Regions from separate parts of the Nocardioides ureilyticus genome, predicted to be linked through region 1. Evidence: predicted binding sites of a transcription regulator. Region 1 holds the regulator's gene; each other region holds the start of a gene.

Region 1 (7,572 bases):
CGCGATGAAGATCCCGGCCGCGAGCACGGCGGTGAGGGCGAGCAGGAACACCACCAGGCGGCCACGGCGGGTCAGCCGGACACCACTCGCGCCGGCGCCTGCACCGGCTCCGACACCAGCACTGGCTCCGACGCCGGCCCGGCGGGCGGGAGCGATGCGGGTGGCGCGGGGAGCGTTGACGGTGATGGTGCTCATGGGGACCTCCTGGGGAAGTGGCGGTCAGCCTCGGGTCGTCTCGATCTCGGTCGTCCCGATGTCTAACCGCCCCCACCGACAACGGCCGGCGAGCGAGGGGCGGAGCGACGATCGAGCAGACGTTCGATCGAACATGTGTGCGACCTTAGAGCACCTGTTCGAACGAATCAAGGGTCGGCGCGAACAAATGTTCGAACAGCCCAGGGCGGAGGTGCCGTGTCCGGGAGCTGCTCACCGCGGCGCCGGGCGCGCGGGAGCCTCACGGCCATCCCTGACGCTCCTCGGGTGTTGCAACAGCCGCGAAGCGTCAGCATCCCAAGTGAACTTGGGATGCTGACGCCTCCCCGCCTTTCCTGACCGAGGCCGACTACGACCGCAGCCGGCGCCTCCCCTGCGCGGCGAAGGCGGCGAGCACCGGCCCGGTTAGCGACGGCGCCAGCTGGCCGGCGCGCATCGCCGCACCGCGCCAGCCGGGCACCGTGCGCACCACACGACGACTGCCCACCAGGTCGACCGCCGCGGCGGCGACCTCCTCGACGGTCAGCAGCCGGCCGCCCGAGGCCACCAGCCGCTTGCCGAGCCCGCGGTCGTCCATGCCGGCGACCATGTCGGTGTCCACGCCGTCGGGGCACAGTGCGTGGACCCGCACGCCGCGCGGGGCCTCCAGGGCGACCGACGAGGCGAGCGAGACCACCGCGGCCTTGGTCGCGGCATACAGGGAGAGCCCGGGCACCGGCCCGAGGGCGGACAGCGAGGCGGTGACCACGACGTCGCCACCGCTGGACCCGAACGCGTCGAGCGCAGCCCGGATGCTCCACGCCGCGCCGAGCAGGTTGACCTCGACGACCTTGCGGACCTGGTCGTCGCCCAGGTCGGCCAGCGCGCCGTCGTCCCCGACGCCCGCGTTGGCGAACCAGGCGGTGAGCTCGCCGTGCCGGGCCGCGGCCTCGGCGACCCGCCGGTGCGAGTCGGGGTCGCGCACGTCCTGCACCACCGCCTCCGCCGCTCCGATCTCCTCCGCCGTCCGCGCCAGCGCCTCGCCGTCGACGTCGGTCACCACGACGCGGAAGCCGCGCGCGACCATGAGCTCGGCGATCCCGCGGCCGATGCCGCGCGCCGCGCCAGTGACGACGGCGCTGCTGGGAGTGGCGGGAGTGGTGGCAGCACGGCGGGGAGAGGCGTCCATGACCGGATCATGCCAACCCGCCCGCGCGGGCCGCCGACACGCCCGTTCGAACAGATGTTTGAACGACAGGCCGGGAGTCACTACCGTGCTGCCAGCACCCCGCACCAGACTCATCAGCACCTGCATCGGCAGCACGCGTCCCGCGCCCACCCCGGAAGGCACCCCATGGCGAAGAACCCCGGCCCGACCAACCCCGGCCCCCAGGTCTCCGAGCTGCCCGACGGTGCGCCCGGCGTCACGGGCCTCACCCCGCGGCAGACGCGGATCCTCACCCACATCCGCGACTGCGTGGAGAGCCGGGGCTACCCGCCCAGCATGCGCGAGATCGGCGAGGCGGTCGGCCTCACCAGCTCCTCCAGCGTGGCCCACCAGCTGAAGGTGCTGGAGGAGAAGGGCTTCCTCAAGCGCGACCCCCACCGCCCGCGGGCGCTCGAGGTCTTCCTGCCCGAGGCGATGGCCACCCGCCGCTCGATCTCCAGCGGTGACGAGAGCTCCTTCGACGAGACCGGCGTGGGCGACGCCATGCCCGCCGCGCAGTACGTCCCGATGGTCGGCCGGATCGCCGCCGGTGGCCCGATCCTCGCCGAGGAGCGGGTCGAGGACGTCTTCCCCCTGCCCAAGCAGCTCGTCGGCGACGGCCAGCTCTTCCTGCTCGAGGTCGCCGGCGACTCGATGATCGAGGCCGCGATCTGCCACGGCGACTACGTGGTCATCCGCCAGCAGCCGACGGCGAACAACGGCGAGATCGTCGCCGCGATGATCGACGGCGAGGCGACGGTGAAGACCTTCCAGCGCAAGGACGGCCAGGTCTGGCTGCTGCCGCACAACGCGGCGTACGAGCCGATCGACGGCACCCACGCCACCATCCTCGGCAAGGTGACGGCGGTCCTGCGCCGGATGTGAGGCCGGTCGGGGCCGGAGCTGGGGAGATCGGGTGAAGGTCAGGGTCAAGCCTGATGCCTAATCACCTGTCTTGATGAGAGGCTAAGCGCGTGCCTCCCTCCACCAGCCCGACCGGACGCTCCCGCCTGCGGCGCGGGCTCGCCGAGCTCGCGCTGCTGGCGGTCCTCTACGTCGCCTACAGCGTCTCCCGGCACTTCGCCGACGACGCGATGGGGCCAGCACTGAGCCGGGCCCAGGAGCTGCTGAACGTCGAGCGGCTCGTCGGCCTGCACTGGGAGTTCGCCCTCAACCAGCTCTTCGTGGAGATCCGACTGGTGGGTCTGCTGTCGAGCTTCTGGTACGCGACCGCGCACTACGTCGTCACGGCCGGCGCCCTGGTCTGGCTCTTCCGGAAGGGCCCCCGCCGCTACGTCCCCGAGCGACGCGCGCTGGTCGCCGCGACCACCGTGGGCCTGGCGCTCTACCTGATGCTGCCGATGGCGCCGCCCCGCTTCGTCGACGGGTACGTCGACGTCCTCGCCCTCCACGCGACCGAGGGCTGGTGGGGCTCCGACGCCTCGGCGCCGCAGGGCCTCGGCGAGCTGACCAACCAGCTGGCGGCGTTCCCGTCGCTCCACGCCGGCTGGGCGCTGTGGGTGGCCATCATCGTCCAGCGCCACTCCAGCAGCCGATGGGCGCACGGCCTGGCATGGGCCCACGCCGCGATCACCGCGGTGGTGATCGTCGGCACCGGGAACCACTGGGTCCTCGACGTGCTGGCCGGCTGGGCCGTCATCGGCGTGGGTTTCGCCGTCGCACGGTGGATGACCCCGAGAATGACCCGTACGAGGCATGCGCACGAGCACCCCGCTCCTGTTGGCTGACCCTCCCCGCCGTACCTGGAGCCCCCATGCGCGCTGCCCGTCCCCTGCTCACCCTTGCCCTGGTCCTGGCGACCGGCGCCTCCCTCGCGGCGCCGGCAGCAGCCGGTCCCCGCGCGTCGGCTGACCGTCCGGTCGCCGAGCGCACGACCGGCCCCATGACCGAGCCCACGCCGCGGGCGCTCTCCAGCGCACGCCGGGCCCTGGCCCGCGCCGAGGCGGTGCTCGAGGGCCGCGGCGGCCCCAGCGCGACCCTCGCGCTGCGCGACCTCACGCTGCGCCGCTCGACCCTCACCGGGGCCGAGCGGGCCCGCGCCGACGCGCTGCTGCGGCGGCCGGCGACCAGCCAGGCGCGGTGCACCGCCACGATCTGCCTGCACTGGAACGCCAGCGACGTCGAGCCCGGCTACGTCGACGCCGTGATCGCCACCGTCGAGGGCCTCCAGCAGACCTACGTCGACGCGGGCTACCGGCCGGTCAAGCCCGACGGCAGCGCCGGCGGGAACGCCCTGCCCGACATCTACCTGCAGGACGTCGGCGCCGAGCAGCTCTACGGCTACTGCAGCCCCGACCAGCCGCCGGCCGACGGCCGCTACGACACCTCTGCCTACTGCGTGCTCGACGACGACTTCTCGCCGACGCAGTTCCGGCACGGCACGCCGCTGCAGAACATGCAGGTGACCGCCGCGCACGAGTACTTCCACGCCGTGCAGTTCGGCTACGACGTCGCGGAGGACGGCTGGTTCATGGAGGCCACCGCCACCTGGGCGGAGGACGAGGTCTTCGACGACGTCGACGACAACGTGGGCTACCTCGGCACCAGCCCGCTCTCGCACCCCGCGCGCTCGCTCGACCAGTACGGGGACGGCCACGAGTACGGCGGATGGGTCTTCTTCCGCTTCCTCACCGAGCGGTTCGACACCGAGGCGGGCGGCATGCCCACCCTGGTGCGGGACATGTGGCGGCGCGCGGACGACGCGCCCGGCGGCCCGAAGCAGTACTCCCTGCAGGCGGTCGCCAGCGAGCTCACCGCCCGCGGGACCAGCCTCGGCGCGGCGTACGCCGCCTTCGCGGTGGCCAACCGCCGGCCGGCGCAGGCCTACGCCGAGGGGGCCGCCAACCGCTACCCGACCGCGCCGCTGGGCCGGTTCAGCCGCAAGCGCGGTTGGTACGCCACGAAGCTGGACCACCTCGCCTCCGCCACCGGCCGCTTCCTGCCCAAGCGGGGCAGCCGGCGGCTGGCCGTCCGGGTCGACATGGCCGACCTGAGCCGCGGGTCCATCGCGCTGGTCACGGTCGTGTCCCGGTCCGGCTCCACGACGACCACTCCCATCCGGCTCGACCGCAGTGGCGCCGGCCGCCGCACCGTCCCCTTCACCCGGGCCAAGGTCGCCGCGGTGGAGGTGACCCTGGTCAACGCCAGCGGCCGCTCGCAGTGCTGGCGGTCCAAGTCCTCGCCGTTCTCCTGCATGGGGGTGCCGGTGGACGACAACCAGGTCGCGCGGGTGAAGGCCGTCGTACGCCGCTGAGCGCGCGCCCGGCTGCTGCCGGCCGAGCCCGGAACGTCCGGCGTCCGGCGGTTGAACAGACGGTGCTCACATCGCCAAGCTCGTCACGTCCGGCCGCGAGTGTCGTTCACTGAGGCGTGAACACCACCACGACCGTCGGTCGTCGCACCGTCGTCGCCTCCGGGGCCACCGGCCTCGGCGTCGCGACGGTGGCCGGCACCTCGACCCCCGCCATCGCCGCCGCCCGGCACCGCGTCTTCCAGCACGGGGTCGCCTCGGGCGACCCGCTGCCCCACGCCGTGCTCATCTGGACCCGCGTGACGCCGACCCGGTCGGCGAAGCCGGGGTCGGGCAAGGGCCCGCGCGCCGAGGTGCGCTGGGAGGTCGCCCGCGACCGGCGGTTCCGGAAGGTGGTGCGCCGCGGCCGCTTCGTCACCAGCGCCAGCCGCGACCACACGGTCAAGCTCGACGTCACCGGCCTGGCGCCGGAGAGCTGGTACTACTACCGCTTCAGCTACGGCGGCCAGCGCAGCCGCGTCGGCCGCACCCGCACGGCACCGGCCCCGGAGGCCACGCCGGACCACCTCCGCTTCGGCGTCGTCTCGTGCTCGAACTGGCAGGCGGGGTACTTCAGCGCCTACCGCCACCTCGCGGCCCGCGACGACCTCCACGCGGTGCTGCACCTCGGCGACTACCTCTACGAGTACCCCGCCGGTGAGTACGGCGCCGGCAGCGACCAGATCGTCCGCCGCCACCAGCCGGCCGGTGAGATCGTCACGCTCGCCGACTACCGCCAGCGGCACGCGCAGTACAAGACCGACCCCGACCTGCAGGACCTGCACGCGAAGGCGCCGTTCGTCACGATCTGGGACGACCACGAGACGACCAACGACTCCTGGCGTGACGGCGCGGAGAACCACACCCCCGGCTCCGGTCCCGGCGGCGAGGGCGGCTGGCCCCGGCGCCGGGCCCGCGCCCACCGCGCGTACGACGAGTGGATGCCGGTCCGCCTCGACGGCACCGCCCGGCTCGGCGACGGCACCCGGCTCTACCGCCGGCTCACGTTCGGCCGCCTGGCGGAGCTGAGCATGCTCGACCTGCGCACCTACCGCGACGAGCAGGTGCTGGTCCCGGGGGTCGACCCGGCCGTCAGCGACCCCGACCGCACCATCACCGGCCGCCAGCAGATGGACTGGCTGAAGAAGTCGTTGGCCCGCGACCGCGCCCAGTGGAAGCTGGTCGGCACCTCGGTGATGATCACGCCGGTCACCTTCGCGGCGTTGCCCAACGACCTGATCGGGCCGATCAGCGACGTCACCGGCCTGCTGCCGCGCGACGGCCTGCCGTACAACGTCGACCAGTGGGACGGCTACACCGACGACCGCCGCGAGCTGTTCACCCACATCCGCGACCGCGGCATCAAGGACACGGTCTTCCTCACCGGCGACATCCACTCCGGCTGGGCGTGTGACCTGCCCTACGACCGCGGCGCCTACCCGCTGGCGAGCGAGACCGCCGGCGTGGAGTTCGTGTGCACCTCGGTGACCTCGAACAACCTCAAGGACATCATCGGCGCCCCGCCGCGCACCGCCAGCCTGGCGGTCGAGGGGGCGATCCGGACGGCGAACCCGCACATCAAGTACCTCGACTTCGACAGCCACGGCTACTCGGTCCTCGACGTCACCCCCGCGCGGGCGCAGATGGACTGGTACGTCATCGGCTCCCGGACCGACCGGCGCACCGGCGCCACCTGGTCCCGGTCGTTCGCCACCCGGGCCGGCACCAACAAGGTCGTCGCCGTCGACGGGCCGGTGAACGGCTGATGTGCGCACCGACCTCCCCGAACGGCGCCGCCGTCGCTACTGACGCCGCCGGCGCCCTGGCTCCCCGGGCGACCGACCGCCGTACGCTGCTGAAGGTCGCCGGCGCCGGTGGCGCGGCGCTGACCTTCTCGACCGCGGTCGGCGCGCTCGAGGGCCCGGCCCACGCGGCCGGCCGCCGCAACCGCCGCCGGGCCTACGTGCTCGTCGTCGACGGCTGCCGACCCGACGAGATCGACAGCGGGCTGATGCCGAACCTCGCGGCCCTGCGCGCCGGCGGCCGCCACTTCCCGCGGGCGCACTCGATGCCCGTGATGGAGACCCTGCCCAACCACGTGATGATGATGACCGGCGTGCGGCCCGACCGCAGCGGCGTGCCCGCCAACGAGATCTACGACCGTCGGCTCGGCGAGCTGCGGACGATGGAGCGGGCGAACGACATCAAGGTCACCACCGTGATCGAGCGGCTCAACCGGAACGGCTACACGACCGGCACGGTGCTCAGCAAGGACTACCTCTACACGATCTTCGGGGAGCGCGCCACGCACCGCTGGGAGCCGTTCCCGCTGCTGCCGATCACCAACCACTCCCCGGACGCCGCCACCATGGAGGCGACGCTGAGCATGGTCGAGGAGCTCGACCCGCACCTGGTCTTCGTCAACCTCGGCGACGTCGACCGCGTCGGCCACAGCGACCTCACCGGCGGCTCGCTGCAGGTGCTGCGGCGCGCGGCGCTGGTCTCCACCGACCTCCAGGTCGGCCGCTTCCTCGACATGCTGAAGTCCAGCGGCCGGTGGGAGCGCTCGATCGTGATGGTCCTGGCCGACCACTCGATGGACTGGTCGCGCCCCGACCGGATCGTCTCCCTCAGCGGCCCGGTCGGCGCGGACCCGCTGCTGGCCGGGAAGGTCGTCATCGCCCAGAACGGCGGGGCGAACCTGCTCTACTGGACCGGGCCGGCCAAGCAGCGCGAGCGGGCCGTGGCGCGGATGGTGAAGATCGCCCGGGCGACCGACGGCGTGCTCACCGCCCACGACCGCGCGGCCAGCCCGTGGATGCGGCTGGGCGCGAACGCCGGTGACGTGGTCGCCTACTGCCGG
Region 2 (7,572 bases), on a different contig from region 1:
AGACCGCCAGCGACACCCTGGCCTGGCTCCACGCCACCCCGTCGGCCGCGGTGACCGGCCTGACCCGGGCGGAGGAGGCCGAGGTCCTCGCCGCGGTGGCCGGACGCCCCTAGCCACCCGGTGGTCGAGCTTGTCGAGACCACGGCCCTGCTTCGGTGGTCGAGCTTGTCGAGACCACGCCCTACTCGGTGGTCGAGCTTGTCGAGACCACGGCCTACTCGGTGGTCGAGCTTGTCGAGACCACGCCCTACTCGGTGGTCGAGCTTGTCGAGACCACGGCCTACTCGGTGGTCGAGCTTGTCGAGACCACGGCCCTGCTTCGGTGGTCGAGCTTGTCGAGACCACGTCGGTGGTCGAGCTTGTCGAGACCACGCCCTGTTTCGGTGGTCGAACTTGTCGAGACCACGCGTGTAGTGCCGTCGGCCTAGGTCCGTCGGTGGAAGGTGACGCTGCCGTCGGGATGTCGCTGGGTGTCGTAGGTGGGGTCGTGGATCCGGGCGTGGTGGTGGGGACAGAGGTTGCGGGCGTTGGCCAGGTCGGTAGCCCCGCCTGAGTGCCAGGGGGTGTCGTGGTGGGCGTGGCAGAGGTAGGCGGGCCAGTCGCAGCCGACGGTGGTGCAGGTGGGCTGTGACTGGTTGAGTGCGGTGCGTTGGGCTTTGGTGAAGAGGCGGGTGGTGCGGCCGAGGTCGAGGACCTCGCTGCTGCTGCCGAGAACGGCGGGGATGATGCCTGCTTCGCAGGCGATGCGGCGGGCGTGGGCGGCGGAGACGACGCCGCCGGTGTCGAGCTGTGCGTGGCGCAGGCCGCCGAGGAGGGTGTGGAGGTCCATGGTGACCACGACGGTGGCGTTGGTGCCGCCGAGGTCGGGGAGCCGGTCGGCGGGGAACCGCTCGATCAGCTCGACCAATGCCGTGCCGAGGCGTTCGGGTGAGGGGCGGCGTTCGTAGGAGCCGGCGCCGTCGGTGGCGGCGACGTGCTTGGGCGCCGAGAGCGCCAGCAGCGCCTTGTGGAGCATCTGCCCGTGGGCTTCGGGGACGCTGAACTTCCCGACCATGCTCCCGCGACCGTCGGGACACATCGTCAGGAACGCACGCGCCGCAGCGGCCCGCTCCTCGCGCTCCAACGCACGGGCGTCGTGCGCCTCACCGATCTCGGGTGCGATGACGGTGAGCAGGTGCTTGCCGATCACCCGCAACGCGGACGGGTCGTGATGGGCCGCTTCGGCCACGAGGTGCCGCTCAGCCTTGGCGTAGAGGTCGGGCTCCAACCCCTCCGGAAGTGCGTCGAGGGCGGTGGTGATGACGCGGGCCTGCTCGGCGTTCACCCCACCAGCAGCGAGTGCCTCCCGCACGAGGGGGAACCGCCCCAACGCCTCCGCGAGCCGCACCCGGCCGGCGGCGGCACGCCGGTCCTGCTTGGTGGCGTGGGCCCACCAGCTCGCCGTCGACGTCGCACCGGTCTGCTGCTCAACACCGACCTCACCAGCGTGCGCGGCCACCCGCAGCTCCAGCTCCGCGACCTGCGCCGCCAAGCGCGTCAGCTCCACCAGCGTCGCGCCGGTCTCCCCAGGCCCCAGGCCGAACAACGGCACCTCCGCCAGCCCGTCCAGCTCCTCACGCAGCCGCGCGACCGCACGCGAGACCGGGTGATCTCCGCCGGGTCGCAGGTCCTTGGCCATGACCCCACTCAAGCACCCGCCACCGACAGTCCCAGATACTGTTTCCGCACGTCAGGGCCGGTCCGCGAATTGTCCACAGGGCGCGTCCCGACCGCGATCTGCACAGGCGAACGTGCTCGACCTCCGGGCCGTGGTCTCGACAAGCTCGACCACCGGGCCGCCGTGGTCTCGACAAGCTCGACCACCGAAGTTCTGCTCGACCACCGGGCCGCCGTGGTCTCGACAAGCTCGACCACCGATCAGCCGGCTCGACCACCGAAAGGGGGGCGTGGTCTCGACAGGCTCGACCACCGGGCCGATGCTGGGACCCTGGACACCACCTCGCGGACCGCGCCGACAGGCCGCCACCGGCAGGTCGCGGCTGCGGCGTCGCTGACGTTCGCCACGATCGGGGGCACCGCCTGGGTGACCTGGCAAGTCCTCGAGGGTGGCGAGGACACGTTGCTGGGGTCGCAGCTCGCAACGTGGGCGGCGACGGTCGGCGTCGCGCTCGCGGTGGTCGCGCTGGTCTCGGCCTTCCTGCACCGCCGCCCGGGAGTCATCCCCGGCGCCGCTCTGGGCGTCGCCGTCTCCCTGGTCGCCATCGTCGTCGGGCTCGTGGTCGACATCGCGACGTCCGGCTCGCTCACGGGATAGAGCACCGACTAGGTTCCACCCCCATGGCCCGCCTGGACGCCGCAGCGCTGATCGACCTGGTCCTCGACGGGGGCTCGTGGCGCTCGTGGGACACCCCGCCCGAGCGCGCCGGGATCAGCGAGGAGTACGCCGAGGAGCTGCGCCGTGCGCAGGAGAAGTCGGGCGTCGACGAGTCGGTGCTGACCGGCGAGGGGCTGATGAAGGGCCGGCGGGTGGCGGTGGTCGTCGGCGAGTTCGGCTTCCTCGCCGGCTCGATCGGCCGCGCGGCCGCCAACCGCCTCGTGACGGCGATCGAGCGCGCCACCCGGGAGAACCTCCCGCTGCTGGCCGCCCCGGTCAGCGGCGGCACCCGGATGCAGGAGGGCACGCCCGCCTTCGTGCAGATGATCCGGATCAGCCAGGCGGTGGCCGCGCACAAGGCGACCGGCCTGCCGTACCTCGTCTACCTGCGCCACCCGACCACCGGCGGCGTGATGGCGTCGTGGGGGTCGCTCGGCCACGTGACCGTCGCCGAGCCCGGCGCGCTCGTCGGCTTCCTCGGCCCGCGGGTCTACGAGGCGCTCTACGGCAAGCCCTTCCCCGAGGGCGTGCAGACGAGCGAGAACCTCTACGCCCACGGCATCATCGACGCCGTCGTCGCCCCCGACGAGATCGCCGCCATCCTCGACCGCGCCCTCACCATCCTGCTCGCGCCCCGGCACGGCATCGACCCGGTGCCCGCCGCGCCCGACGACTCCGCCGACGGCACGCTCCCCGACGTCGAGACCTGGGACGCCGTCACCCGGTCCCGCCGCCCCGACCGGCCCGGCGTACGCCGCCTGCTCAAGTACGCCGCCTCCGACGTCGTGCCGCTCAACGGCACCGGCCAGGGCGAGCGGGACCCCGGGCTCTTCATCGCGCTGGTGCGGTTCGGCCAGGCGCCGTGCGTCTTCCTGGGCCAGGACCGGCGCGGCCAGACCCCGGACCACCCGATGGGGCCGGAGGCGCTGCGCGAGGCCCGCCGCGGGATGCGACTGGCCTCCGAGCTCGGACTGCCGCTGGTGACGGTCATCGACACCCAGGGCGCCGCGCTCTCCCCCGACGCCGAGAACGGCGGGCTCGCCGGCGAGATCGCCCGCTGCCTCGCCGACCTGGTCACCCTCGACGCCCCCACGCTCTGCCTGATGCTCGGGGAGGGGAACGGCGGCGGCGCGCTGGCCCTGCTGCCCGCCGACCGGGTGGTGGCGGCCCAGCACGCCTGGCTCTCCCCGCTGCCGCCCGAGGGCGCCAGCGCGATCGTCCACCGCGACCTCGACCACGCCCCCGAGATGGCCCGGCAGCAGCGGGTGCGAGCCCTCGACCTCCACGACCTCGGCATCGTCGACCGCGTGGTCGCCGAGCGGCCCGACGCCGCCGACGAGCCGGAGGCCTTCTGCCGGCGGGTCGGCGCGGTGCTGGAGCACGAGCTGGCCGCGATGCTCGACCGCGGCCCCGGCTCCCCCGCCGACCGCGCCCGCCGGTACGCCTGAGCCCGCCGCACCAGTGGGACCACGGCTGCGGGCGGGCGCGCCCGCTGGCTAGCGTGCGCCGGTGACCAGCCAGCGCACGTACGTCGTCAGCGGGGCCGCCTCCGGCATCGGGGCCGCGACCACGGGGCTGCTGCGGTCCCAGGGGCACCGGGTCGTCACGATCGACCTGCACGACGCCGACGTCGTCGCCGACCTGTCGACCCCCGACGGACGCCGCACGGCCGTCGCCGGCGCTGCCGACCTCGTGGGCGACGACGGCCTCGCCGGCGTCGTGCCGGCCGCCGGGATCGCCGGGCTGACCGGCGTGGACCCGGAGCTGGTCGTGTCGGTCAACTACTTCGGCGCGGTCGCCCTCGTCGACGGCCTGCACGCCCAGCTCGCGACCGGTGGTCCCGGCGCGGCGGTCCTCCTGGCCAGCAACTCCGTGACCGCCCAGCCGGGCTGGAGCGCCGACGTCGCGAGCGGCTGCCTCGCGGGCGACGAGGAGGCCGCTCGCCGGGCGGCCGCCCCGCTCGAGGCGGTGCACGTCTACCCGGCCACCAAGGGGGCGCTGGCCTACTGGGCCCGCCGCGAGGGCGTGACGCCCCGCTGGGCCGGCGCAGGCGTCCGCCTCAACGCGGTCGCGCCCGGGCTGATCGCCACGCCGATGACCGACCGGCTGCGGGCGGACCCGGAGCTGGGCGTCTTCGCCGACGCCTACCCCACCGCGCTGGGTCGGCCGGGGCGACCCGAGGAGGTGGCGGCCACCATCGCCTTCCTGCTCTCCGACGCGGCCAGCCTGGTCGTGGGCTCGGTCCTCTTCGTCGACGGCGGGACCGACGCGATGCTGCGGCCCCTGAGCCCCGAGGGCGTCCAGGTGGGCCAGGTGCACCTCGGCGACGGCGGCGCGAGCGCGGTCAGCGCTCGGTAGCGGCCCCCGCGCAGGCGGCCACCGCTGCCCGGATGGCGGCCCGCATCTCCCTCGAGAGCGCGGACCCGGGCTGGTCGACGTAGCGGAGCTCCTCGTCGAAGAACCCTGCCGCCACCATCTCCTCCAGCCCGGCCTCGGCGATCCACCGCTCGGCCGCACAGGTCGCGGTCGGCCCGCTCACCACGCCCTGGTCGACGAGGGCGCGGGCCAGGCTGGTGACGGCCGTCCGCTCCGACGGCTCCGACGGCGCTGACGGCGCTGACGACGCCGGCCCCGGCAGCCCGGCCGGGGTCGGCAGGCCGGCCGGTGTCGCCACGCGGTCGCGGCCGCCCCAGGTGAGCGCCCACGCCGCGACGGCGCCGGCCACGACCACCAGCAGCGCCACGACGAGCGCCACGACCTTGGCCCGCGACCCGGCCGGCGGCGGGAGCGGCCGGCGCGGCGGCGGGTCGACGGCGGTGACCGGCACGACGTGCTCCTCCTCCTCGGGCAGGGTCAGCAGCGCCCGCAGCTCGTCGCGCACGGCGCCCGCGTCGGCGTACCGCTCGGCGGGGTCCTTGGCCATCGTCCGGGCCAGCACCCGGTTCAGGCCTTCCACGAGCGGGCCGTCGCCCGGCAGCTGCCGGACCGGCTGCTCGCGGTGGGCGGTGACCAGCTCCCACTCCGAGCTGCCGTCGTACGGCGGAGAGCCGGTGAGCACCGTCCAGAGCAGGCAACCGAGGGAGTAGACGTCGCTGCGCGGCCCGGCGCTCGCACCGGCGTGGAGCTCGGGCGCCATGTACCGCGGTGTGCCCGCGCTCCCCACTCCCGGCGCGGTCTCGTCCGCGTCGGCGCGCCGGGCGACGCCGAAGTCCCCGAGGTACGCCGTCAGGCCGTCGTCGCGGTGGCGGAGGAGGACGTTGGCGGGCTTCACGTCCCGGTGGACCAGGCCCGCGTCGTGGACGTCGGCCAGGCCGGCCGCCACCTGCCCGACCACGTCGATGGCGGTGCGACGCTCCGGCGGGCCGTGCGCCTCGAGCATCGCGGCCAGGTCGCCGCCCGGCACCAGCTGGGTGACCAGGTAGAACCGGCCGTCGACCTCGCCGTGGTCGTGGACCTGGACGACGTGCGGGGAGTCCAGGGAGGCCTGGGCCGCGGCCTCGCGCGTGAACCGCCGGCGGAACTCCGGGTCGGCGGCGAGGTGCGGCGCGACCACCTTGACCGCGACCTGCCGCTGCAGCCGGGAGTCCAGCGCCTCGAAGACCCAGCCCATGCCGCCGACGCCCAGGCACCGGCCGATGCTGTAGTGGTCGAGGACCTCGCCGACAGCGGGATACCCGAGCGCGTCGCGCTCGTCCTCGCCGCTCGCGTCATGACGGACCACCTGCTCCGTCTACCCCTCCGGGCGACGTTCTACTCGTCCTCCGCAGGAGCCGGGCCGGCCACGTCCCGGCCGCCTGGCCCAGCCGGACCACCCCCGGCTGACCCACCCGGAACCGTCCGCCTGACCCACCCGGGCCGACCCGAGGCACCGCCGGTTACAAGTGTGTGAATCGGCCACCGCAGGGCCCCCGCCGTCCCTACCTTCTCCTCGTGGCACACCGTGACCTGAGCGACCGCGAGCTCCGCGCCCTCGCGTTCGTCGACGAGCGTGAGCTCGCGCGCGACCTCCTCGAGCTCGTCGCCGTGCCGAGCGTGGTGGGCAGCGACGCCGAGTGCGACGTGCAGCACCTGCTGGCCAAGGAGCTGCGCGAGCTGGACCTCGACGTCGACCTCTGGCAGCTGGACCTTCCGACCCTCACCGCCGACCCCGACTTCCCCGGCATGGAGGTCCCGCGCAGCGAGGCGTGGGGCCTGGTCGCGGCGAGCGACCTGTCCGCCGGCGAGCCGGAGCTGGTGCTCCAGGGACACGTCGACGTGGTGCCCGAGGGCGACCCGCTGCAGTGGCGGACCGCGCCCTTCCAGCCGTACGTCGACGGAGCCGGCCGGGTGCACGGCCGTGGCACCTGCGACATGAAGGCCGGCGTCGTGGCCAACATCGCCGCGGTCCGAGCCGTCCGGGCCGCCGGGATCGCTCTCCCCCGGCCCTACGCCCTCCAGCTCGTGGTCGGCGAGGAGGACGGGGGCCTCGGCGCCTTCGGCACCCTCGCCCGCGGCCACCGCGGCAAGGCGTGCGTCATCACCGAGCCGACCAGCGGGACCATCACCACCGCCAACGCCGGCGCGCTCACCTTCGAGCTGCGAGTGGCGGGCGCCGCCACCCACGGCAGCACCGCGTACGCCGGCCACAGCGCCATCGACGCCTACCTCCCGCTCCACGCGGCCCTGGCCGGCCTCGAGCGCCGGCGCAACGCCGAAGTGCACCCGCTGATGGCGGAGTACCCCGTGGCCTACCCGATCTCGGTCGGCACCCTGCGCGCCGGCGACTGGGCCAGCACGGTGCCCGACCTGCTCGTCGCCGAGGGCCGCCTCGGCGTCGCCCTGGGCGAGGACGCCGCCGACGCACGGGCCGCTCTGGAGGAGGCGATCGCCGAGGCCGCCGCCCGGGACCCGTGGCTGCGCGACCACCCGCCGGTGGTGGCGTGGACCGGCGGGCAGTTCGGTGCCGGCCAGTACGACGGTGACGCCGGCGCGCTGCACGACCTGGTCGCCGCCGCGCACGTCGACATCACCGGCGGCCCGCGGCCACGCGAGCGCGGCGCGCCGTACGGCTCGGACCTGAGGCAGTACGCCGCGGCCGGCGTGCCGACGCTCCACTACGGCCCCGGCGACGTGCGCCTCGCCCACAGCCCGCTCGAGGCGGTCGACGTGGCCGAGGTCGTGGCCGTCACCGAGACGCTGGTGCTCACCCTGCTCCGCGC
Region 3 (7,572 bases), on a different contig from region 1:
ACGACAACATCGACCGGGCCGTCAAGCGCGGCTCCGGTGCGGAGACCGGCGGCGCGGACTACACCACGATCACCTACGAGGTCTACGGCGCCTCGGGCGTCGGCCTGCTGGTCGAGTGCCTGACCGACAACAAGAACCGCGCCGCGATGGAGGTCCGCACGGCGGTCACCCGCAACGGCGGGACGATGGCCGACCCCGGGTCGGTCTCCCGGCTCTTCAACCGCAAGGGCGTCGTCCTGGTCGCGAAGGCGCAGGAGGGCGGCAAGGAGGCCGGTGAGGACGACGTCCTCGAGGCGACGCTCGACGCCGGCGCCGAGGAGGTCAACGACCTCGGCGACCAGTTCCAGGTCATCTCCGAGGCCACCGACCTCGTCGCCGTCCGCACCGCGCTGCAGGAGGCCGGCCTCGACTACGAGTCCGCGGACGTCCAGTTCGTGGCGAGCATGGACATCCCCGTCGACGCGAGCGCGGCCGGCAAGGTGTTCAAGCTCATCGACGCGCTCGAGGACCTCGACGACGTGCAGGAGGTCTACAGCAACGTCGACGTCCCCGCGGACGTGATGGCCGAGCTCGAGGACGCTTGAGCCGTACGCCGCGGGCAACCGAGACACCTCGGCTAGCTGTGATGCCCAGACACGTTGGTCGAGATCCTGCGACGACACGGTCTGACCTGAAGATGAACGAAGGCCTCCCCGGTGTGGAGTGGAGCTGTCTAGGAACCGCTCCCTCACCCAGGAGGCCTTCGTGTCCCACGCTACCCATGCCAACGCAGCGCTGACCCCACGCGCGGCTTCGACTCGCGCGCCTGATCGTCGACCACGACTGGCCGCTGGCTCGTGCTGCCGAGCGTTACGACGTCTCGTGGCGCACGGCCAAGTAGTGGGCCGACCGCTACCGCGACGAAGGCCCCGGCGGCATGCACGACCGGTCCTCGGCACCACATCGCCAGCCGAACCGGACGCCGGCCCCAGTGATGCGCAGGATCGTGCACCTGCGCTGGAAGCAGCGGCTCGGCCCGGTCGAGATCGCCCGACCGGCTCGACATGGCGTCCTCGACCGTGCATGCCGTGCTCGTCGGATGTCGGGTCAACCGGCTCACCCACATCGACCGCGCGACCGGTGAGCCGATTCGCCGCCATGAGCACGCGGCGCCGGGCGATCTGATCCACGTCGATGTCAAGAAGCTCGTCAAGATCCCCGACGGCGGCGGATGGCGCTACTTCGGCCGCCGGCAGGGAGAAAGAAACCGACCAGCGACTGTGGCGCGCGCACCGGCACAGCACGCAACAAGCATCGCGAGCCAGAAATCGGAACCTGCTACCTGCACACCGTGATCGACGACCATCCACGCATCGCCTACGTCGAAGCTCGCGATGACGAAACCAAGGAGACCGCCGGTCGACGTTCTCGGGAACGCCGTGGCCTGGTTCGCCGACCGTGGCGTCATCGTCAAGCGAGTCCTCAGCGACAACGGCAGCTGCTACAAGTCCTCCCTCTGGCGCGACACCTGCGCCGATCTGGGCATCACTCCGAAGAAGACCCGGCTCTACCGGCCCCAGACCAACGGGAAGATCGAGCGCTTCCACCGCACCCTCGCCGAGGGCTGGGCGTTCAAGAAGTTTCACAACTCGGAGTCAGCCCGGCTCGCCGCCCTGCCAGCATGGGTCCACGAGTACAACCACCACCGGCCGCACTCAGCAATCGGGAAGGCTGCACCCATCACCAGGTTGAACAACCTGGCGGGGCATCACAGCTAGCCCGGTGCCGCATCTACTTCGGCATATCGCGGAGTCGCCGTGGGTGCGCTTATCAGAAGGGCGAGCCCGGTCATGGGCTTGCCAAGACGTTGGCGCGTACGGTGGCACTGCACCCTTCGAAGCGACACGTCGCGCCATCAGGTCCCGCCATCCTCGCGACGGCGCCTCGTTGCGCGCTATGCGTAGCGGATGGCCCATGCCTCGCCAGGGCCTGGATCAGTCGACAATGCCATAGTCGGCGAAAGTCGCACACGGCCTTAGTGATGGAATCTCTCTTCTTCCCTTGACCCTCGGGTCTGCCTCGCGTACGTTTCTCGAAAGCAGTATAAGACTGCTCTCGGGATGGAGTTCGGATGCATTTCAAGCACGGTTTTGCCCTTGGTGTCGCTGCCTTCAGTGTGGCGATCTCGTCAAGTTTTGGCACGAGCGCGAGCGCTCAATCTGCGGAGGACACGCGACCTGTCGCTCGTGAGATATCGTCTAAGGTCTCATCTGCGGCATCGTGCAGTGAGTGGAAGTCGGCAGTCGCCGGTTATGGGACTTGGGCGGTGTCGCGAGACGACTGCCTGACGATCGGACCCGACTTCACTGGACATCAGGTGGGGTACACGTGGCAGGTTCCGCCCTACAGCAATGGTCGGATTTGTGTAGAGGGACGCGGGCACCGGTGGTCCAACAAGAAGCAGGATTACGTGAACCGCTGGTACTCGCTAGGCTGCGGAACGAGTGGCTCCGGCCGTGTTGATTGGGGTAGCCCCGGTCACCGTGGTGTCGCGGGAAGGAAGACGGTGCGGGCGATGGTTCAGCCTGGTTTCCTTGGCGGCGCTTACCGCTGGCAGTAGGGATTTCATCTCATTGTCAGAATAGGCGGCGGGAGGTTTTCGTGGTCGGCGTGGTTCCGAAGGCGGGACCACGCCGGCTCGCAATCGGGTCCTCCATGCCATAATCAGGGGCCATCTGCGTGTCGAGCGAGCGACCGGGGTGTTATTTGCAGTTGAGGCCTGCGGATGCAGGTCAGCTATGCGGGGTTCCCCGGGCGGCAGAGGTCCGGGGTGAAGTCAGGGACAGTTTCTCGGTTGGGCGTTCGAGTGACGCCGTGAATACCTGGAGTTGGCGGAAATTGCTTTGTGAACGTCTGCATACGGCTCGTGCCCGGAAGCGGACGTCGGTTCCGTGAATGGTAGGACCCTCGCGCCGTTCGTCATGCCAGCCGACAAGGCTTACGTGATCACGAGCGCCGCGCGGCTCTGCCGACCTTCCGTCCGGGTGCGCCGGCAACCACGAGCGTGGATGAAACCGGGTGCCTTGATAGCCGGCGGGTGTGAACTGCTCGATGTGCTCGCGTGCCCTCGCCTGGGAATGATCCTTGCTCAGCCCGGTCATGCCGGGTGCGCAGTGGCCTCTCCAATTGACGTGTTCAGACCCAATCGCTTAGCGGGGTCGCCACCGCCGAGGTGAGCGCTGGTTGCGCGGCGCTCCGGCGGCAGGTCGGTATACGCCGGCGCTCGGGCACGGCCGATGGATGCCGCCAATGGACCCTGTTGGCGCTGTCGGGCCCCAATCGAATCGCTGCCAAGAAATGAAACGTGTCGGGCGTGCGTGTCTGGCGGACTCGGTGGATGCGCAGGTTAGCCTTCTCCCGAACAGGAGTTCGAGGGAAGGTTTGCCATGCGCGTGCTCGGGATCGACCCCGGCCTGACCCGCTGCGGCATGGGCGTGGTCGAGGGGAACGTCGGCCGGCCACTGACCCTGGTCGACGTCAACGTCCTGCGGACCAGCTCCGACCGGCCGGTCGCGGAGCGCCTGGTGACCATCGAGAAGGGCGTCGACGCCTGGCTCGACGAGCACCAGCCGGACGCAGTCGCCGTCGAGCGCGTCTTCGCCCGCTCCGACGTCAGCACCGTCATGGGGACGGCACAGGCGAGCGGGATCGCCATGGTCTGCGCCGCCCGACGTGGCCTCCCGGTCGCCCTGCACACCCCCAGCGAGGTCAAGGCCGCGGTCTCGGGGAACGGCCGCGCGGACAAGGCCCAGGTCGGCCTGATGGTCGCCCGCATCCTCCGGCTGGGCGGCGTGCCGAAGCCCGCCGACGCCGCCGACGCCCTCGCCCTGGCCATCACCCACATCTGGCGCGGCGGCGCCCAGGCCCGCATCGACGCCGCCGTCGCCGCGGCGCGTGGTCTCGACGAGCTCGACCAGCGACAGAGGAGCACCAGTTGATCGCCTTCGTCCGCGGCCAGGTCGCCACGGTCACCCTGTCCAGCGCCGTCGTCGAGGTCGGTGGCGTGGGGCTGGAGCTGCTCTGCACCCCGGGCACCCTCGCCGGCCTGCGCCCCGGGCAGGCCGCGACCCTGCCGACGAGCATGGTCGTGCGCGAGGACTCCCTGACCCTGTTCGGCTTCGCCGACGAGGACGAGAAGGCCGTCTTCGAGCTCGTCCAGACCGCCTCGGGCGTCGGCCCGAAGCTCGCCCAGGCGATGGTCGCGGTCCTCAGCCCCGACGACCTGCGCCGCGCGATCGCCGCCGACGACGTCAAGACCCTGACCAAGGTGCCCGGTGTCGGGCAGAAGGGCGCGCAACGCATCATCCTCGAGCTCAAGGACCGCATCGGCGCGCCCACCGGCGGTCCCGCGCGCACCGCTCCGGTGGCCGGCGAGGCGCCGTGGCGCGACCAGGTCCGCCAGGGCCTGGTCGGGCTGGGCTGGTCGACCAAGGACGCCGAGAAGGCCGTCGACGCCGTCGGGCCCCAAGCCGAGGGCCAGCCCGGCGACGCCCCCGACGTCGCCGCGCTCCTGCGGGCCGCGCTGCGCACGCTGAGCAAGGCCTGAGCCCGGTGCCCTTCCACGAGGACGAACTCGACACCGCCGAGGACACCCACCTCCGGTCGCTGACCGCCGCCGAGGCCGAGGGTGACGAGCGGGCCGTGGAGGCCGCGCTCCGTCCACGCAGCCTCGACGAGGTGGTCGGCCAGGCACGCGTGCGGGACCAGCTCGGCCTGGTCCTGGAAGCGGCGCGGCGCCGCGGGCGGGCGCCGGACCACGTGCTCCTCAGCGGTCCACCCGGGCTCGGCAAGACGACCCTCGCGATGATCATCGCCGCCGAGATGTCCGTGCCGCTGCGGCTGACCAGCGGCCCCGCGATCACCCACGCCGGCGACCTGGCCGCGATCCTCAGCGGGCTGAACGAGGGCGACGTGCTCTTCGTCGACGAGATCCACCGCATGTCCCGGCCGGCCGAGGAGATGCTCTACATGGCGATGGAGGACTTCCGGGTCGACGTGGTCATCGGGAAGGGGCCGGGTGCGACGGCCATCCCGCTCGACATCCCGCCGTTCACGCTGGTCGGGGCCACCACGCGCGCTGGGCTCCTGCCCGGACCCCTCCGCGACCGGTTCGGCTTCACCGCCCACCTGGAGTTCTACGAGCCGGCCGAGCTCGACCTCATCGTTTACCGCTCGGCGGGGTTGCTCGGGGTGGAGCTCACCGACGACGGCAGCGCCGAGATCGCCATGCGGTCGCGGGGGACCCCCCGGATCGCGAACCGCCTGCTGCGCCGGGTGCGGGACTACGCCCAGGTCCGTGCCGACGGCACGGTGACCCGACCGGTCGCCGAAGCGGCACTCGACCTCTACGAGGTCGACCAGCTGGGTCTGGACCGCCTCGACCGGGCGGTGCTCGACGTGCTCTGCCGCCGCTTCGGCGGCGGGCCGGTCGGTGTCTCGACCCTCGCGGTGGCCGTGGGGGAGGAGCGCGAGACCGTCGAGGAGGTCGCCGAGCCGTTCCTGGTCCGCAACGGCTTCCTCTCTCGCACGCCGCGCGGTCGGGTGGCGACGCCCGCGGCCTGGGCGCACCTCGGGCTCGCCGCGCCGGCGGCAGCGGCTGACGAGGGCACCCTCTTCGACGACTGAGGGGCACCCGCCGGCGCCGCGGGATTCGTCCGTTCGGGTGGTCGGCTAGGTATGCTCTCCCGTCGGCTGCCCCGGGACTCGCCCGGCTGCGCGGCCTCCCCGTCACCGCTCGAGAGGTCTCGTTGTGCAGGAGCTCGCCTCCCTGTTGCCCCTGGTGGGCATCGCACTCCTCTTCTGGCTCCTCATCATCCGGCCGGCTTCCCGGCGCCAGAAGGAACTCGCCCGCATGCAGTCGTCGTTGACGGTAGGAGACGAGGTCGTCCTGACCTCCGGCTTCCTCGGTACCGTCCGCGAGCTGCATGACGACACCGTCCGGCTCGAGCTCGCCGAGGGCGTCGTCGTGACGGTCGCCCGCGGTGCGATCGGCACGATCGCCCCCCAGCAGGGGCTCGTCGACGACGAGCCGAAGGAGATCTGAGATGGCACGCAAGCCCCTCCCGGGACGCACGCTGGTGGCGTTCTTCGTCGGAATGGCCCTGCTCTACGGCCTGGTGGCCCTGGCCGGTGACTGGAAGCCCCAGCTCGGCCTCGACCTCCAGGGCGGCACCCGGATCACCCTGGTCGCCACCGACGAGGAGCCGGCCGCCGACAGCCTCGAGCAGGCGCGCCAGATCATCGACAGCCGAGTCAACGGCGGCGGCGTCACCGAGGCGGACGTCGTCGTCGAGGGCGACAACCTGATCGTCGTCGAGATCCCCGGTGCCCAGCGCCGCGACCTCATCGAGACCGTGAAGCGGCAGGCGCAGCTCCGCTTCCGCCTGGTCGCCTGCTCCGAGGTCGTCCCGGGCCCGTGCGCCACCGGTGCGCCGGCCCCGACGGTGGACCCGAGCACCGGTCTGCCCGAAGGCTCGACCGTCGAGGTCCAGCCGAACTCGGGTGGCGACCAGGGCGGCAACGGCGCAGGCAACGGAGCCGGCAACGGCGCAGGCAACGGCGCAGGCAACGGAGCTGGCAACCAGGATGGCGCCAGCAACCGGGCGCCGGTCGGCTTCGCCCGCGCCGGTCTCCCGGCGGCGGAGCCGAGCGACGCGCCCTCGGAGGACGCCACCGAGGAGCCGAGCGAGGGCCCGTCCCAGGGCGTCCAGCCGATCGAGCCGCCGGAGGGTGGTGAGCAGGTCGACCAGCCGCTGCAGTGGGTCGACTCCCCGAACCAGGCCGCCATCGAGGCGTACAACGAGTTCCAGTGCCCGCCCGAGGACGAGGGGCTCAGCGTCGTTGACGACCCCGACCGGCCGCTGGTCACCTGCGAGTACTCCGAGGAGGACGAAAGCCTCCCGCCCGTCAAGTACCTCCTCTCCGCCGCGGCGATCGAGGGCACCCAGCTCACCGACGCCGCCGCCCAGATCCCCCAGACCGGCACCGAGTGGGTCGTCACGCTGAGCTTCAACGGCGAGGCCACCGAGACCTTCGCCGACATCTCGCGAAAGCTGTTCAACAACGGCGGCCAGTTCGCGGTCGTGCTCGACGGCGAGGTGATCTCCGCGCCGAGAATGGACAACGTCATCAGCAACGGCGAGGCGCAGATCTCGGGCAGCTTCACCGAGGCGAGCGCCCAGAGCCTGGCCACCAGCCTGAAGTTCGGCGCGCTGCCGATCGCCTTCCAGGACGACGTGTCGACCGAGACCATCGGTCCCTCGCTCGCCGGCAACCAGCTCGAGGCGGGGCTGTGGGCCGGCGCCGCCGGCCTCGGCCTGGTGATGCTCTACTGCCTGCTCTACTACCGCGGGCTCGGCCTCGTCGTGCTCGGCTCCCTGGCCGTCGCGGCCCTGGTCACCTACGCGCTGGTGCTGCTGCTGTCGGAGACCGCGGGCTTCACGCTGACGCTGCCGGGCATCGCCGGGTTCATCATCGCGGTCGGTGTCACCGCCGACTCCTTCATCCTCTTCTTCGAGCGCATCCGGGACGAGA
Region 4 (7,572 bases), on a different contig from region 1:
GGCTCGATGACCGGTGCGCCCAAGCGGCGGACCATGGAGGTCGTCGACGCGGTCGAGGCCACGCCGCGCGGGGTGTACGCCGGCGCGTTCGGCTGGGTCTCGGCGGACGGCCGCGCCGACCTCGGGGTCGTCATCCGCAGCCTCGTCACCCCCGGTGACGGCACCTGGGAGGTGGGTACCGGAGGGGGCGTCACCGTCCACTCCGACGCCGCCTCCGAGCACGCCGAGGCACGATGGAAGGCGGCACGGCTGCTGGCCGCCCTGGACGAGCAGCGTGACACCCCGTCCGACACCCCGGGAGGAACCCTCGCGTGACCGCCGTCGAGAGCATGCCCAAGTCCCACGTCATCGTGCTCTTCGGAGCCACCGGCGACCTCGCCCGCCGCAAGCTCCTGCCGGGGCTGCTGCACCTGTCCGAGGCCGGCCTGCTCTGCGACACCCGGATCGTCGGCACGTCGCTGGAGGAGGTCGACACCGAGCACTTCGCCAAGCTCGCCCGTGACGCCTGCGAGGAGTTCGGCGAGGGGACGATCGACGACGCCCGCTGGGCGCCGTTCGCGAAGATGCTGCGCTACGTCAGCACCGCCAACGGACCCGAGGCGCTGGCCGAGGAGGTACGCCGCGCCGAGGCCGAGCTGCCCGGGCCCGACGAGGAGAAGCGGCGGCTGCACTACCTCAGCGTGCCGCCGAAGGCCGCCCTGGACGTGGTCCACCAGCTCGACCAGGCGGGCCTGGTGGAGCGGTCGCGGATCGTGATGGAGAAGCCGTTCGGCACCGACCTGGCCTCGGCGCAGAAGCTCAACGCCCGGCTGCACGAGGTCTTCGACGAGGCCCAGATCTTCCGGATCGACCACTTCCTCGGCAAGGAGGCGGCGCAGAACATCCTCGCCTTCCGCTTCGCCAACGGCCTCTTCGAGCCGATCTGGAATCGCAACTTCATCGACCACGTGCAGATCGACGTGCCGGAGACGCTCGGGCTCGAGGGGCGCACGAAGTTCTACGAGTCGACCGGCGCCTTCCGCGACATGGTGGTCACCCACCTGATGCAGGTGATGGCGTTCATGGCGATGGAGCCGCCCACCTCGCTGGAGCCGGAGCCGATCAGCGACGAGAAGACCAAGGTCTTCCGCTCGATGAAGCACATCGACCCGCACACCGTGGTCCGCGGCCAGTACGCCGGCTACCGGGAGAAGGACGAGGTCGCCGAGGACTCCGACACCGAGACGTTCATCGCGCTCAAGGTGGAGATCGACAACTGGCGGTGGGCCGGCGTGCCGTTCTACCTGCGCACCGGCAAGAAGATGCCCGAGAGCGCGCGGATCATCTCCATCGCGTTCAAGGAGCCGCCGCTGTCGATGTTCCCGGCCGGGTCGAACGCCGGCACGCAGGGGCCCGACCACCTCACCTTCGACCTCGCCGACGAGTCCCGGATGTCGTTGTCGTTCTACGGCAAGCGGCCGGGCCCCGGCATGAAGCTGGAGAAGGTCTCCATGCAGTTCGCCACCCACGAGACGTCGTCGGCGACGGGCGTGCTCGCGGCGTACGAGCGCCTGATCCACGACGCGATGCGTGGTGACCAGACCCTGTTCACCACCGCCGAGGGCATCGAGACGCTGTGGGCGAAGTCCGCCGAACTGGTGGACTCGCCGCCGCCGGTGCGGATCTACCAGCCCGGCACGTGGGGGCCGAACGCCATGCACCAGCTCGTCGCGCCGCACGCCTGGCGGCTGCCGTTCGAGCGCGCCTGGCGGACCCCGTCGGTCGGCGGCGCCGACGCCTGACGCTCCGGCTGTCCGCGGGCTCAGGCGCCCGAGGTCCTCCGCCGGCCGTCGTCCTCCCACTGCTCGCGGCCCAGGTCGACGGTCTTGCGACTGTTGGCGATGGAGGTGAGCACGACCGTCCCGAGGGTCCCCTGCCGGTCGAAGATCGTCGCCGTGCCGACGGCGATGCCGTCCGTCTCGACCCGGTCGGCGGCGGCGAGACCGATCTCGTTGCCGGCGGGTGTCCGCGCCAGGGTCAGGGTGATGTCGGTGTTGATGTACTCCACGCCGAGGGTGCCCCAGTTGGTCACTAGACTCCCGCCGTCGGCGATCGCGGCGGCTGCCTGGAACGGCGTCAGCGCTTCGCCGGCCACCACCGGGACCGCGCTGTTCCACGAGGTCTTCCGTCCTGCGTTCTGGTGCTCGCGGAAGTCCTGGGTCCACTCCGAGCCGCTGTGGAGGAACGGCACGTGCGGGTCCTCGGTCGGCGGCGCCACCGACTCCGGCGGCGGCGAGGGGCGCTCGGTGGGGTGCCAGACCTCGCCGGTCGCGCTGCCCGCCGCCTTGAGGAAGAGGCAGCTCGCCCGCGCGACCGGTGCGCCCTCCTGGTGGGCCACGACGTCGAGGAGCGCCAGCCGGGCGCTGGCGCGGACCAGCTCGGTGGTGAAGGTCAGCGGCTGCGACGTCGCCGGGCGGAAGAGGTCGACGGTGTAGCGCGCCGGCCGCAGCTCGGTGCGCCCCTCCGTGGCCAGCCGCTGCTCGAGCGCCCGGGCCAGCGCCCCGCTGACCGCGACCCCGTGGAGGTGGTCGCCGCCCCAGCTGCTCCTGGCGAGGTCGGTGGCGAGGAGGCGGTCGCCGTCGGCGGTGAAGAAGGCGAGGTCCATGGACGCATCCTGCCGCGGCCGCCTTTACCCGCAGGCTGCCGGTCCCGCCCTCGGGGGGTCCAAGGCTGCCGTTCCAGCTCCTCGACGTGGCCCTTGCCTTCGAACAGGTGTGCGAATATCATAGGTCCATGACCGTTCTCCCCGTTGCTGCGCCGGCCGAGCTGGCTGATGTCGCGGTGACGCCGGCGGCGTTGCTGGACCGGGTGCGGGCGGCGCGGGAGGCTGCGGATGCGGCCGAGGTGGAGCTGTTGGTGCTGGCGGTGGAGTGGGCGCACGCGCACCCGGCGCTGGAGGGACAGCAGGCGTGGGGTGTGCCCGGTGTGCCCGTGCCTGGTGTCGCTCGTGAGGAGCGGCATGCTGACGGTGTGGTGCGGAAGGTCGCGGCGGCGCCGGTGGAGGGGTTCTTGTTCGGCATCGACGCTGCGGGGGATGCGGAGCCGCCCTCGGAGCTGGCCGGTCTGCCTCTGGTGCGGTGGGACGCCCCCGCGGCCTTCGCGGCGGCGAACTCGATGTCGACCGAGGCCGGTCAGGCGCTGATCCGGGACGCGCTCACGTTGCGGCACCGGCTGCCCAAGGTCTGGAGGCGGACCGTCGCCGGTGAGGTGCCGGCGTGGCGGGCCCGGCGGGTGGCCCAGGCGGTCCTGGCCCGCCCCGACGACGTGGCGACCTACGTCGATGACCACGTCGCCCCGGTCGCGGGGTCGGTCGGGGTGACCCGGTTGGACCGGCTGGTGGACGAGGCGATGCTGCGGCTGCACGCCGAGGAGCGCGAGCTGGCGCAGCTCGAGGCGCTCGACGCCCGGTACGTCCGCCTCGACGAACGGACGTTGAACCACACCGGGCTGGCGGAGCTGGTGGTGCGTGGGGACTGGAAGGACCTCCACGACGTCGAGGCCACCATCGGCCGCCTCGCCGGGGTCCTCGGCCGCGAGGGTCAGGCCGGGCACGGGGAGTCCCTCGACGTGCGCCGTTCCATGGCCGTCGGGGTGCTCGCCGACCCCGCCGCCGCGCACGCCCTGCTGCACGGCGAGGAGCCCGGCGGCCGGCCGCGAGGCTGTAGGTCGGGCTGTGGGTCGCGGAGGATCGTGCTCTACCTCCACCTGACCGACGCGGCGGTGTGGGGCTTCGACACCGTGGGCCGCAACCAGACCGCGGCCCGCCCCGAGCTGGAGCAGACCATCCGGTCCTGGTGCGGGCGCACCGACACCCACCTGACGGTCAAGCCGGTCATCGACCTGGCCGAGCACCACCACGTCGAGGCCTACGAGGTCCCCGACCGGCTCCGCGAACAGGTCGCGCTGCGCGACCCCCAGTGCGTCTTCCCCTGGTGCACCCGGCCCGCGAAGGCCTGCGACTGCGACCACATCACCGCCTATGCCACCGACGGCACCGGTGGACCGACGTGCAGCCACAACACCGCGCCGCTGTGCCGCCGACACCACCGGCTCAAGACCCATGCCGGCTGGACCTACCGGCCCGTAGACCCGGTCATCGACCCCGGCGTCTACGCCTGGACCGACCCCCACGGCCACCACTACCTCCGCGGCCCCACCGGCACCCGGATCATCGACGTGGTCAGCGACCCCTGAGCGACTGCGGTGCCCCACCGATCCCGCGTCAACCGACGTTAAGCAGTCTCAGCACGCCGTCCGGATCGTCAGTCCCCTCGGCTGCCACGAGCTCACGCACCCGTCGTTCGTACGCCGCTACCTCGTCCCCGGAGAGGACCTCGCGACCGGCGCCTGGGGTGCCCCGGCGGAAGAACGCGGCCGGGTCCTTGAGCACGCCACGCGGGCCGGGAGCCGCATCGGCGGCTGACGCTCGCATGCTCGCGAGCGTCGCGCCGTCCACCAGCGACGGCCACGCCCGCGGGTCCAGGTCGACGTCGAGCCGGTCGGCGAGCCACCGCATCGTGCCCTCGAGGTCGGCGGCGAGGTCCTCGTAGCGCACGACCAGCACGTGTCTGTCGTCGCATCGCGCCCACGCGTCCGACGCGTGGTGCACGACGCCGGCCAGCGAGTCCATCGACGTCAACGGGTCGGCTTCGCGCGTCGTCCACCGGACGAGCCACTCCGCGAGCGGTGCACGTGGCGAGGGTAGCGGGGCGGGTCGTCCGGTGAGCTCGGCGATCCGCCCGCGGTCGAGGTTGTCGCCCTGGTGGTACAGCGACACCGCCATGTCCAACGGATCGCGCACCACCACGACGTACGTCGCCCTGGGGTCCAGGACCACGCCGTCGAGCGGAGTGTGGGTCTTGAGCACCCGCCGCCCGGGTTGTGCGTCCAGACGCGCGAAGAGGTCACCCTCCGGCTCGAGCAGCCAATCCACCCACGGCGACAGCTCGCCGACCGGGGCAGGCAGCGCCGCCGTGCCGTGGACGAGGGACAGACAGATCTGCTGCATCCACGTCGTGCCGCTCTTCGAGCGGGTGCTCACCACGACGTCGCCTCGGCGGAACCGGAACCGCTGCCACCGGTCGCTGTCCTCCTCGTCGGAGACGTACCGCCGGGGTGCCGTCATCGCGGCGCACCGGAGTCCCCGGCGCTCATCGCGACTCGGGCGCCCGGGCGGAGAGCAACCGGATGACGCCCCGGGCGGCCCGGACCAGGCGGCCGCGGTCGTCCGTGTCCAGCGAGATCCCGTTGACCGACTCGACCAGTCCGCCGGTCTGGACGAAGGCGGTGACGACCACGGCCTCGTCGGTGGTCTGCACGACCATCCGCGCGCCGTCGGCCGTCGGCACCTCGAGGTCCTGCACCCGGCCGGCGACGTCCCCGATGGTGTCCCACGCCTCCTCGAACGGCCCGTCGAACCACAGGTAGTTCAGGTCCAGGGTGGGCCCGCCCTCGGCGACGGGGACGTAGGTGCACCGCTCCACCCCGGTCGCACCGGTCTCCTCGGTGACCTCCTCCCCGAGGAGTGCGGAGACCTCCTCGGGCTCCAGGTCCGAGCACGGGCTCCAGGAGGTCGGCGGCGGGCCCGTCTGCTCGGGCTCCTCCGAGCACGCCCCGAGCAGCGGTACGGCGACCAGCCCGGCGGCCAGCCCGGCCAGCCTGTCCACCCGCCGGCGCGTCATCGCCGGCCCCCGCTCCGGGCGGGCTCGGTGGCGACCGGCTGGCCGGCCGCCGGCAGCGCCAGCACCAGCCGCGCGCCGCCCGCAGGCGAGTCGGCCACCTCCAGTCGCCCGGCGTGCCGGTCCGCCACCTGTCGCACGATCGAGAGGCCCAGCCCGGAGCCGGGCATCCCGCGCGACTCCTCCGAGCGCCAGAACCGGTCGAAAACGTGCGGCCGGTCGGCCTCCGCGATGCCGGGGCCCTCGTCGTCGACGGTGAGGACGCCGTCCACGAGCCGCACCGTGACCGTGCCGCCCGGCGGGCTCCACTTGACCGCGTTGTCGAGCAGGTTGGTGACCGCGCGCTCGAGCGCGGCGGCGTCGCCGACGATCTCGAGCGGCTCGGCGGTCACCTCCAGGACCAGCCCGGGTGCCCGCCGACGGACTCGCGCCACGGCCTGGTCGAGCACCTCGGCAAGGTCGACCGGCGCCACCACGTGGGTCGAGGGGTCGTCACGGGAGAGCTCGACGAGGTCGCCGATGAGCGTGGTGAGCTCCTCGATCTGGGCGCGCACGTCGTCGAGCAGCTCCGCGCGGGCGGCGGCGGGCAGCTCGGCGGCACCGGCCCCGCCACCGTCGGCCTGGGTGAGCAGCTCGATGTTCGTGCGCAACGACGTGAGCGGCGTGCGCAGCTCGTGGCCGGCGTCGGCGACGAGCTGGCGCTGCCGGTCGCGGGAGGCCGCGAGCGCGGTGAGCATGCCGTTGAAGGCCGCCGCGAGCCGGGCGACCTCGTCGTCACCGGCCACCTCGATCGGTGTGAGGTCCTCCGTGCGGGCGATCGCCTCGACCTCCGCGGTCAGCCGGCGCACCGGGCGCAGGCCGTTGCGGGCGACGGCCCAGCCGGCGCCGGCGGCCCCGGCGACACCGAGGAGCCCGAAGAGGAGCATCACCATGCCGAGCTTCGAGAGCACCCGCTGCTGCGGCTCGAGCGACTGGGCGACCACGAGCGCCGTACCGGGGCCGGAGGGCACCGCCACCACCCGGTAGCGGGTGCCGCCGGCGCTGATCGTGCGGATGATCGAGTCGCGCTCGCCGGTGGCCACCTCGATCTCCGGGGCGAGCTTCATCCGGGGCAGCTGGTCGTAGGTGCGGTAGCTGCCGTCGGCGTAGACGAAGGCGATCCGGACGTCCGCCGCGCCCAGCGCCCACGAGGGCAGCTGGTAGTCGCTGGTCAAGTTCGAGAGGGCGGGGTACTTCGCGGCGGCGTGCGCCCGGTCGACGAGGGAGGCGTCCAGGGTCGACTGCATCTGCATCCGCACCGTCGCCCAGGCGCCGGCCGCCACGAACGCCACGGCCAGCGCCACGGCGACGGTGGTGAGGACGGTGACCCGGCTGGCCAGCGAGCGGTGCGGGGCAGGGACCGTCATGCTTCCTTCAGCACGTAGCCGACGCCGCGCACCGTGTGAATGAGTCGCGGCTCGCCCTCCGCCTCGGTCTTGCGGCGCAGGTAGCCGACGTAGACCTCCAGCGAGTTCGCAGTGGTGGGGAAGTCGTAGCCCCAGACCTCCTCGAGGATGAACGAGCGCTCGAGCACCCGCCGCGGGCGGCGCAGGAACATCTCCAGCAGCGTGAACTCCGTGCGGGTCAGCTCGATGCGACGCTCTCCGCGGAACACCTCGCGGGTGGCGACGTCCATGGAGAGGTCGGCGAAGGTCAGCACCTCCTCCGGGACGTCCTCGTGCGGCACCACCCGGCGCAGCAGCGCGCGCAGCCGGGCCAGCAGCTCCTGGAGGGCGAAGGGCTTGGTGAGGTAGTCGTCGGCGCCGGCGTCGAGCCCCTCCACCCGGTCACCGACGGCGTCGCGGGCGGTGAGGAC

The links. The regulator LexA, encoded in region 1, represses DNA repair genes until DNA is damaged. The targets are predictions, from matches to a motif close to TCGAACANNTGTTCGA.
Region 2: the regulator LexA is predicted to act here: its motif matches at 1,863-1,878, upstream of ACSMHG_RS14985 (HNH endonuclease signature motif containing protein).
Region 3: the regulator LexA is predicted to act here: its motif matches at 3,397-3,412, upstream of ruvC (crossover junction endodeoxyribonuclease RuvC).
Region 4: the regulator LexA is predicted to act here: its motif matches at 2,744-2,759, upstream of ACSMHG_RS14825 (HNH endonuclease signature motif containing protein).

Annotation. Positions count from the first base shown of each region.
Region 1 is NZ_JBNCOG010000015.1:59,536-67,107, reverse strand. Features, by position in the region: gene ACSMHG_RS10440 (LysM peptidoglycan-binding domain-containing protein) at 1-195, opposite strand, end outside; gene ACSMHG_RS10435 (SDR family NAD(P)-dependent oxidoreductase) at 563-1,381, opposite strand; gene lexA (transcriptional repressor LexA) at 1,547-2,284, shown strand; gene ACSMHG_RS10425 (phosphatase PAP2 family protein) at 2,374-3,147, shown strand; gene ACSMHG_RS10420 (MXAN_6640 family putative metalloprotease) at 3,174-4,673, shown strand; gene ACSMHG_RS10415 (alkaline phosphatase D family protein) at 4,790-6,475, shown strand; gene ACSMHG_RS10410 (alkaline phosphatase family protein) at 6,475-7,572, shown strand, end outside.
Region 2 is NZ_JBNCOG010000028.1:30,134-37,705, reverse strand. Features, by position in the region: gene ACSMHG_RS14990 (NAD-dependent epimerase/dehydratase family protein) at 1-113, shown strand, start outside; gene ACSMHG_RS14985 (HNH endonuclease signature motif containing protein) at 425-1,678, opposite strand; gene ACSMHG_RS14980 (hypothetical protein) at 2,084-2,314, shown strand; gene ACSMHG_RS14975 (carboxyl transferase domain-containing protein) at 2,338-3,822, shown strand; gene ACSMHG_RS14970 (SDR family oxidoreductase) at 3,884-4,732, shown strand; gene ACSMHG_RS14965 (serine/threonine-protein kinase) at 4,719-6,095, opposite strand; gene ACSMHG_RS14960 (ArgE/DapE family deacylase) at 6,305-7,572, shown strand, end outside.
Region 3 is NZ_JBNCOG010000002.1:12,019-19,590, reverse strand. Features, by position in the region: gene ACSMHG_RS01410 (YebC/PmpR family DNA-binding transcriptional regulator) at 1-584, shown strand, start outside; partial or broken gene ACSMHG_RS01405 (IS481 family transposase) at 745-1,757, shown strand; gene ruvC (crossover junction endodeoxyribonuclease RuvC) at 3,426-3,977, shown strand; gene ruvA (Holliday junction branch migration protein RuvA) at 3,974-4,585, shown strand; gene ruvB (Holliday junction branch migration DNA helicase RuvB) at 4,591-5,664, shown strand; gene yajC (preprotein translocase subunit YajC) at 5,789-6,082, shown strand; gene secD (protein translocase subunit SecD) at 6,084-7,572, shown strand, end outside.
Region 4 is NZ_JBNCOG010000028.1:1,716-9,287, forward strand. Features, by position in the region: gene ACSMHG_RS14810 (anthranilate synthase component I family protein) at 1-315, shown strand, start outside; gene zwf (glucose-6-phosphate dehydrogenase) at 330-1,781, shown strand; gene ACSMHG_RS14820 (thioesterase family protein) at 1,802-2,644, opposite strand; gene ACSMHG_RS14825 (HNH endonuclease signature motif containing protein) at 2,773-4,233, shown strand; gene ACSMHG_RS14830 (sulfotransferase domain-containing protein) at 4,262-5,164, opposite strand; gene ACSMHG_RS14835 (hypothetical protein) at 5,190-5,705, opposite strand; gene ACSMHG_RS14840 (HAMP domain-containing sensor histidine kinase) at 5,717-7,123, opposite strand; gene ACSMHG_RS14845 (response regulator transcription factor) at 7,120-7,572, opposite strand, start outside.